2 regions of the Rothia sp. HMSC071F11 genome follow, and region 1 is predicted to be linked to the other one. Evidence: predicted binding sites of a transcription regulator. Region 1 holds the regulator's gene; the other holds the start of a gene.
What was found. Region 1 encodes HrcA, which represses chaperone genes, less so after heat shock. Its sites were predicted from a motif close to TTNGCACTCGNNNNNNNCGAGTGCNAA; they were not measured.
Positions count from the first base shown of each region.

Region 2: a site for HrcA is predicted at 1,806-1,832, ahead of groES (co-chaperone GroES). Genes of this name have one in related genera too.

Region 1 is NZ_KV795756.1:490,884-495,099, forward strand. Features, by position in the region: gene HMPREF2554_RS06530 (DUF3097 family protein) at 151-1,002, opposite strand; gene hrcA (heat-inducible transcriptional repressor HrcA) at 1,233-2,333, shown strand; gene dnaJ (molecular chaperone DnaJ) at 2,431-3,567, shown strand; gene HMPREF2554_RS06545 (16S rRNA (uracil(1498)-N(3))-methyltransferase) at 3,652-4,216, shown strand, end outside.
Region 2 is NZ_KV795741.1:123,081-127,296, reverse strand. Features, by position in the region: gene groL (chaperonin GroEL) at 1-1,320, opposite strand, end outside; gene groES (co-chaperone GroES) at 1,450-1,737, opposite strand; gene HMPREF2554_RS03595 (class I SAM-dependent methyltransferase) at 1,983-3,431, shown strand; gene HMPREF2554_RS03590 (glutamate--cysteine ligase) at 3,599-4,216, shown strand, end outside.

The DNA of each region.
Region 1 (4,216 bases):
ATCCTGATTATTACTCGTCTATTTTGCTCTGCCGTACACATGCCTCAGTTGGTGCACCTGTACAACCTAAAATCCTTATTTATTGTAACGTGTTTTGCCGAACGCCTCGCCAGAGGCGCGGCATAGACAACCTGAGCTACTCACATTACCTTATTCAGTCAGAAAATCAATGAGCGACTCAACAGGTCCTAGCAGCGTAGGATCAAGATCGGAATAAGAGTCAACTCGGGAAAGAATACGTTTCCAGGCGTTTGCCACGTCTTCCTGGTTTTGATGTGGCTGTCCCAACCGACGTAGAATTCCTTTCTTCCAGTCCTCACCTCGAGGCACCTGCGGCCATGCCGGAATTCCGAAAACCTGCGGCTTGACGGCCTGCCAAATATCAATGAAAGGGTGCCCCACAATCTTAATATTTCCAGCAGCGCCGGGAACAGCTAAAGCCTCCGCCACAACACGTTCTTCCTTGGTGCCTTTCAGAAGATGATCCACAAGAATTCCAAGTCGTCGCTCTGGACCGGGGGAGAACTCTTTAACGGCAGTTGCTAAATCATCAACACCATGAAGGGGCTCGACCACAATACCTTCAACCCGCAGATCATGGCCCCACACTTTCTCGACGAGTTCCGCATCATGAAGCCCCTCAACCCAGATTCTGGATGCGCGCGCTACCCGTGCTGGAACGTTTTCAACTGCTACCGAACCAGAACGAGAAATTTTGCGCCCTGAGGTCTTTCGTGGTGTTGGGGCAACAATCTCAACCGGTTCGCCCTCAAGAAAGTACCCGATTCCTAAAGGAAAATTTTTGACCCGTCCGTGAGCGTCTTCAAGCCCGAAAAATATTTCTCCACCGATACGTTCGGCACGCACTACTTCGCCAACCCACCCGTTAAGATCCTCAAGGACCATCCCGCGTTTTAGTTCGACCCGACGAGGAGGCGCAGGCCTGTTATTCATTGAGGCACGCGATAGATCTTGTGCACCCCAAGCGTATCGTTCACTCATATCTTGCATCCTTCGTACAACGGCACCACGGATATTGCCTGGTTTCCGCAGGTTAGCTTTTGGCAGAACCCATCCAATTCTAAAGTATTGATAACTCGCTTCTGGCGAAAGACTAGTACCGCTAGGGGTTACCCGGCTATGATAAAAGTAGTTTTTAGCACTCTCTCAACAAGAGTGCCAGATTATGCTTTTCCAGATTATTAACCACCGATAGGGTCGCAAGGAGTACCATGTCACACGAACGCCGTATGCGCATATTGCAGGCAATCGTTGAAGACTACGTGCGCACAGGCGAACCCATAGGTTCAAAGACGCTGGCACAGCGCCACCATCTTCAAGTATCCAGTGCCACGATACGCAATGATATGGCAGCTTTAGAAGAACAGGGACTTTTGAGCGCACCGCACGCCAGCGCTGGGCGTATTCCTACAGAACAGGGATACAGGTTCTTCGTCGATGCTCTAGCCGCGCCGCGTGCTCTCTCTGCAACCCAAGTTTCGGCGTTACGGCAAATTCTTGAAAGCGCACACAGCGTAGAAGACATGATTGAAGCCGCCACCCGAACACTTGCCCATCTCACGCATCAGGTGGCGCTTATCCAGTACCCAACACGTAACGCTGGAACTCTCTTGCATCTTGAGTTCGTACCCCTAGATTCACGCACGCTCTTAGCATTGCTTATCAGTGATCTTGGCACAATCCACCGGGTTACCGTGATACTGCCAGAGACTACAGCCTTAGCGCATGATGAAACTGTGTCAGCTCTTGCAGCGATTAAAGAGAACCTGCTTAAAATGCTTCAGGGTTTACCTTTCGAAAACATAAGTGCATTGCTGCCAGAAGCGCATCATCCAGCGTTGCGAGGCCGCTCTCCGGAGCTCGCCGAAGCTATCGTGGATCATCTGCGAGCACAGCCTTATTTTGAACGAGATATTCGCTTCGCGATCTCTGGTACCTCAAACCTAGCACGAAGTCACGACGACTTCTCGGCGAGCATAGCTCCCATTTTGGATGCGCTCGAGGAACAGGTTACGCTGCTTCGCGTGCTGTCTCACGCATCGGTTCAAGAAGCCGGGTACAGTGTAAGGATCGGTCACGAGAATACGGAGCAAGCGCTTCAAGGAGCTTCTATTGTCACTGGTGAATACGATTCACCCGTTGTAGTTTCATACGGCAAACAACATTTACCAGACAATGAAGGCGCCTTGGGGAAGCATACGGCAAAACTTGGCGTGGTGGGTCCAGTCCGCATGGATTACCGTGGTAACATTGCGGCGGTGAACGCGGTAGCTCGCTATCTAGGTCATGTCTTAGGCACACGAGCATCATGACATCAAGCGGGTAACTCCTCAGAGCCCAACAAATTTACAGATTTTATATTGACACCATACCCGGAGCACTCCGGTACGAAAAGGATAGAAGAAACACGTGAGCGATCACTACTCAACTCTTGGAGTCTCAAAGGACGCAAGCCCCGAAGAGATTAAAAAAGCGTACCGTAAAAAGGCGCGTCAACTGCACCCCGATGTTAACCCATCCGAAGAGGCAGCCGAGGAGTTCAAACGTGTAACCCTCGCCTATGAAGTACTCTCAGATAACGAGAAACGCCGTAATTACGACGCTACCGGCGACGAACAGGGTCGTGCAGGATTCCCCGGAGGCGCAGGAGGATTTGGCGGCTTCGGCTCAGGAAGTTTCGGGTTCCAAGATCTTTTCGATATGTTTACCGGAGGCGGTGGACAAAGCGGTCCCGCGTCCCGCGTACGCCAGGGACAAGACGCACTTATCAACGTCTCAATATCCCTCAAAGACGCAGTTTTTGGCGTCGAAAAGACTGTAGAGCTTAACACGGCCGTCACTTGTAAATCCTGTGAAGGTGAAGGAACAGCTCCCGGAACCCACCCCGAAACCTGTGAGACCTGTCATGGCCAGGGATTCATGCAGCGCCGTGTTCAATCCATCCTAGGAACCGTCATGCAGCAGGTAGAGTGCCCCAGCTGTCAGGGATATGGCACCGTCATCAAACACCGCTGCCCAGAATGCCACGGACAGGGCCGTGTGGGCGAAAAACTCCCGCTGACCTTCACCGTTCCCGCCGGTGTTAATGACGGAGCCCGCATACGTCTGCGAGGTAAAGGCGAAGCTGGACTCAATGGTGGTCCCAATGGCGATCTTTATATTGATCTCAACGTTAAGCGCGATAAATACTTTGTTCGCGATGGTGATAATCTCACTACAACGGTGAATATTCCTATGGTCGCAGCCGTTTTAGGAACCACCGTACCCTTAGAAACCTTCGATGGGGTTCAAGAGATCACCATCCCTGAAGGCGCACAAAGCGGCGACATCGTAACTTTGAACGGCTTAGGTGTTACCCGCCTTCACTCCGATAAACGCGGAGACCTACAGGTACGTATTCAGGTCACAACACCGACCAATGTAAACTCCGAACAACGTGAGTTGCTCCAAAAATTCGCTGAACTTCGTGGAGAAGACTTGCACGAAGGCACCCACGTCAAACAAAAACATGGTCTTTTTTCGCGACTCAAAGACCAATTTAAATAGACAACATTCTTTGTATCCGAAGTGTTCTGAAAATCCTAGTACGGTAAGATGAAACACTTCGGATACAGCTTTATCAAGGATCTTATGAGCGCCCCCATTTTCTACATTACCGCCAAAGAGCTAGCCAGCTGCACGGCAGGGAGTACATTTACTCTAACTGGCCCGGAAGCGCATCACGCCAAGGTGAAACGCTTAGCTATAGGGGAGAACCTTGACCTTGCAGACGGCCAAGGGCATCGTATCCACGGTATTGTTTCAGCGATTTCCTCTAAAGGACTTGAAGTTACAGTCCAAAACCTAGATAAGGACGATAACAGCCTCTCAGTTTCCCTTGTGCAGGCACTCGCCAAAGATAACCGAGACATATTGGCAATTGAGACCGGCACCGAACTTGGAATTCGGAGCGTTATCCCGTGGAGTGCCGATCGCTCTATCGTGCGGTGGAAAGGGGAACGCGCTACTAAAGCTCACCAAAAGTGGCAAAATACTGTCTCTGCCGCCGCTAAGCAATCGCGTCGAGCGCTCATTCCTACCGTGGAAGAGCTGTATTCTTCGCAGGAACTCGCAGAACACATACGCGAGCTCACGGATCAGGGAGCGTATGTCTACATTCTGCATGAACAGGCCACTGAACCCTTAAGCGAATATC
Region 2 (4,216 bases), on a different contig from region 1:
TACAATCTGCACACCTACGTTTGCGTCGTGGCTATCGAGTTCAAAACCGTCGAGCGCCTTGCTGGCGTGGATCAGTGCCGAACCGCCACCGGATACGATGCCTTCTTCAAGAGCCGCGCGGGTAGAAGACACAGCGTCTTCGATGCGGTGCTTACGTTCCTTAGCCTCAACCTCGGTTGCCGCGCCCACCTTGATCACGCCCACGCCACCGGCGAGCTTCGCCAGGCGTTCCTTGAGCTTTTCGCGATCCCACTCGGAATCGACGGCCTCGATCTCTCGGCGCAGCTGCTGCACACGGTCTTCAACCGCTTCCTTGCTGCCACCGCCGTCCACAATCGTGGTGGTGTTCTTGGTGACGGTCACGCGGCGCGCCGAACCGGTTTCTTCGAGAGTTGCCTGAGCCAGGTCAATACCCAGTTCGGGGGTAATCACGATGCTGCCGGTCAGAATGGCGAGATCCTGCATAATAGCCTTGCGGCGATCGCCGAACCCGGGAGCCTTAAGCGCCACAACGTCGAGAGTTCCGCGGAGCTTATTCACCACGAGGGTGGACAGTGCTTCACCATCAACGTCTTCGGCGATAATGGTCAGCGGTTTTTTCGCCTGTACGACCTTCTCCAGCAGAGGCATAATCTCGGCAACAGTGGAGATCTTACCCTGGTAGAGCAGAATGAGGCTATCTTCAAGAACCGCTTCGCCACGCTCGGCATCGGTCACGAACGAAGGCGAAAGGTAGCCCTTGTCGAACTGCATACCCTCGGTAATATCAAGCTCAATCTCAGTGGAGGAGCCGTCCTCGATAGTAATGACGCCGTCCTGACCGACCTTCTCAAAAGCAGATGCCAAAAGCTCGCCGATCTGGTCGGACTGAGCCGAAATAGCGGCAACATGCGCAACTTCCGGGCCCTGTACCTCGCGGGCATCCTGAAGCAGACGCTCGGAGACCTTCTCAACGGCGGCCTCAATGCCACGCTTCACCTCCGCAGGTGCCGCACCGCTTGTTACGTTGCGCAGTCCCTCATTCACGAGTGCCTGCGCCAGCACGGTTGCGGTAGTCGTACCGTCACCGGCAACGTCGTTAGTCTTGGTGGCTACCTCTTTAGCGAGCTGCGCGCCCAAGTTTTCATAGGGGTCTTCAAGCTCAACTTCGCGGGCGATCGAGACACCATCATTCGTGATAACCGGTGCACCCCACTGTTTATCGAGCACAACATTGCGCCCGCGTGGGCCGAGGGTAACCTTGACCGCATCGGCGAGTTTATCGACGCCGGCCTGCAGGGACTTACGGGCGGCATCGTTGAATTCAAGCTGTTTAGCCATGAATATTCGCTACTCCTTGAGGGTTGTGAGCGTTCGATATCGTAGAAGGCGCACGTGCGCCAAATCCAGGTCAGGTATAGCGGATGCGCCGCGCGAGAAACCGGCGGCGCATCCTGCATATATGCGAAATTAGTCGACGATCGCCAGAACGTCACGAGCGGAGAGAATCAGGTATTCCTCGCCCTGGTACTTGACCTCGGTACCGCCATAGCGGGAGAACACGACTACGTCACCTTCGGCGATATCGACGGGAACGCGGTTGCCCTTATCGTCCACACGACCGGGGCCCACAGCTACTACGCGAGCCTCCTGCGGCTTCTCCTTTGCAGTTTCGGGAATAACCAGACCGGATGCGGTGGTCTGCTCAGCCTGCTCTAGTTTGACAACTACTCGGTCTTCGAGGGGCTTAATAGCCATAGGTATGCTCCTTTTTAGTCAGCGTTTTTAAAAATTTGTGAAGCGGTTTAGCCCTAGTGCCTGGGCGTTTAGCACTGCACCGCTTCGAGTGCTAAATTCAACTTTAGAATCCCGGCGGCACCCGGTCAAGAATGCGCGCCGTTTCGAGGGCGGCGTTTCGCGCACAGGATAATACGCGAGCGCCCCGTGAACCTGCCGCAGCATCCAAGCCTTCTGCATATGCTCATGCCACTACACTTAAGCCTATGGTTGATTTTGTGCCCCCGCCGCCGTTTGCATTGCCGCCCGAGCTGCCTTTTACCCGGCAGGCGTTAGATGCCGCGGATGCGCTTTTCCCCTATAGTCAAGAGCACTCGCTCGAACAGGTTACGCGGCTGCGGGCGCAGGGGTTCACGCCCGATGAGACCGCCAATATCCTCAGCCTTGTTAAGGCGCGCACTCGGGCGCTGTCAAAGTTCGGCGATAGGGCGCGCACTATGTTTTTGACCGAGCACGGCGCGCAGCAGGCGACTCGACCGATTGTTGCTGCCGAGCATGCGGCCGTGTTTGCCCGTGCCGGGGTTCGTTCGGTTGCCGATTTGGGATGCGGTATTGGCGCGGATTCGTTGGAGTTCGCGCGCGCATCCTTAGCGACTGTTTCTGTGGAGCTTGACCCGTTGACGGCATCTTTTGCTGCCGCAAATCTGGCGGATTTTTCGGGTTCACGGGTTGTGGTCGGTGATGTGACGAATTTTAACCCCGAGAGTTTTCGTGATGGCAACGGCAAGGTCGTGCAGGGCATATGGCTTGATCCGGCCAGACGTGATCTGACCGGAGTCGTAAAATCCCGTACAGAACGTATTTTTGATCCCGAAGCCTATTCTCCCCCGCTTTCGTTCGTAGTGGATCTGGCCAGAACTGGCATGCCGATGGGTGTCAAACTTGGTCCGGGGATGCCGCATGAGGCTATTGCGCGCCCCGAGGATATTCGTAGCGAGGCGAACCCCCATCCGCGTGTCACGGCGCAGTGGGTTGAGCATGAGGGTTCTCTCGTGGAGTTAGTGCTTTGGTTTAATGCTTTGGCTCAGGAGGGCGTTGCACGCACGGTCACGGTGCTGCGGCAGGAGGCGACGGGACAGGCTGAAGACAAGGGCCTGCGCATTCACAAAACCACGCTGAGGAGTCCCTATTCTGCGGAACAAGTAACCCCTGTTGATGAAAAGCAAACCCGGTTCCCCTCCCCCGGTGAGTACCTCTATGAGCCTTCCGGCGCGGTAGTGCGGGCGCATCTGGTGCAGGAGTTAGCCCAAGAGCTTGGGGCGAACCTGATTGATCCGCACCTGGCGTACCTCACGGCGGCAAAAGCTGTTCAGAGTCCGCTGGCACAGTGTTATGAGGTTCTTGAGGAAATCCCGGTGCATGAGAAACAGCTCAAAAAGTGGGTGCGCGAGCGCGGTTTTACGGCTTTGACGATCAAGAAACGCGGTGTTGATCTGGTGCCCGAGAAATTGCGTGCGACCCTGCTGGCAGGCGGTGCGGGCAAGAAATCAGGTAAGAAGGCCGCGAAGAATCAGGGCTATAACCCGGCGACTTTAGTGTTTACTCGAGTGGGGTCTGGGCAGCGGGCGCGGCGCATCGGGTGGCATGTGCGACCTGTAGATTTTTCTGATGCAGCGCAAGTCTCCGCCTCGGACACTAAGAGTTCTCTGGTCTAGCGGGTTTATGTGGGCGGCGTATCTACAAAACTATGATGACGGTGTGTGACGTTTTATGTCAGATACTTCATGTTCGTGTCGTATTTAGTTCATACGCACTCGAAAAAGCGTTGTTGTGGTCACCAACACCGTAGAATAAATGCAGTCACCCTAAGAAGGAGAGAGTTTTGATTCCGTTCGCTTCCTCGGCGCAATCCACTCTAGGCGTAGAGTGGGAGATCGCGCTGATTGACCAGCATACCGGAGAGCTGGTAGCGCGCGCTCAAGAGGTACTTACCCGTGTGGGCGAACGTTATCCTGAACTTTTGGAACCTTCCCTGGATCATGCTCATGTGACGGGCGAATTTTTGGAAAATACGCTTGAGATTATTACCGGCGTGTGTACTACAGTGCCGCAGGCGTGCCAGCAGTTGATCTCGGTGACCGATAAGATCCGTGAGGTTACTGATGAGCTGGGGCTTGATTTTTATGCGGCGGGCACGCACCCTACGGCGCATTGGCAGAAACAGCAGGTATCTGCGAAGAAACGGTACCAGCGTGTGGTGGGTCGCGGCCAGTACTGGGGTAGGCACATGGTTATTTTTGGCGTGCATGTGCATGTGGGCGTCGATTCACGCGATAAGGTTTTGCCTCTCGTGGATGCGCTCACCAACTATTGCGCGCATCTGCTGGGGCTTTCGGTGTCTTCGCCCTACTGGGACAGCGTGGATACCGGGTATGGTTCGCACCGCACGATGCTGTATCAGCAGCTGCCTTCAAATGGTCTGCCTTTCCATTTTGAAAAT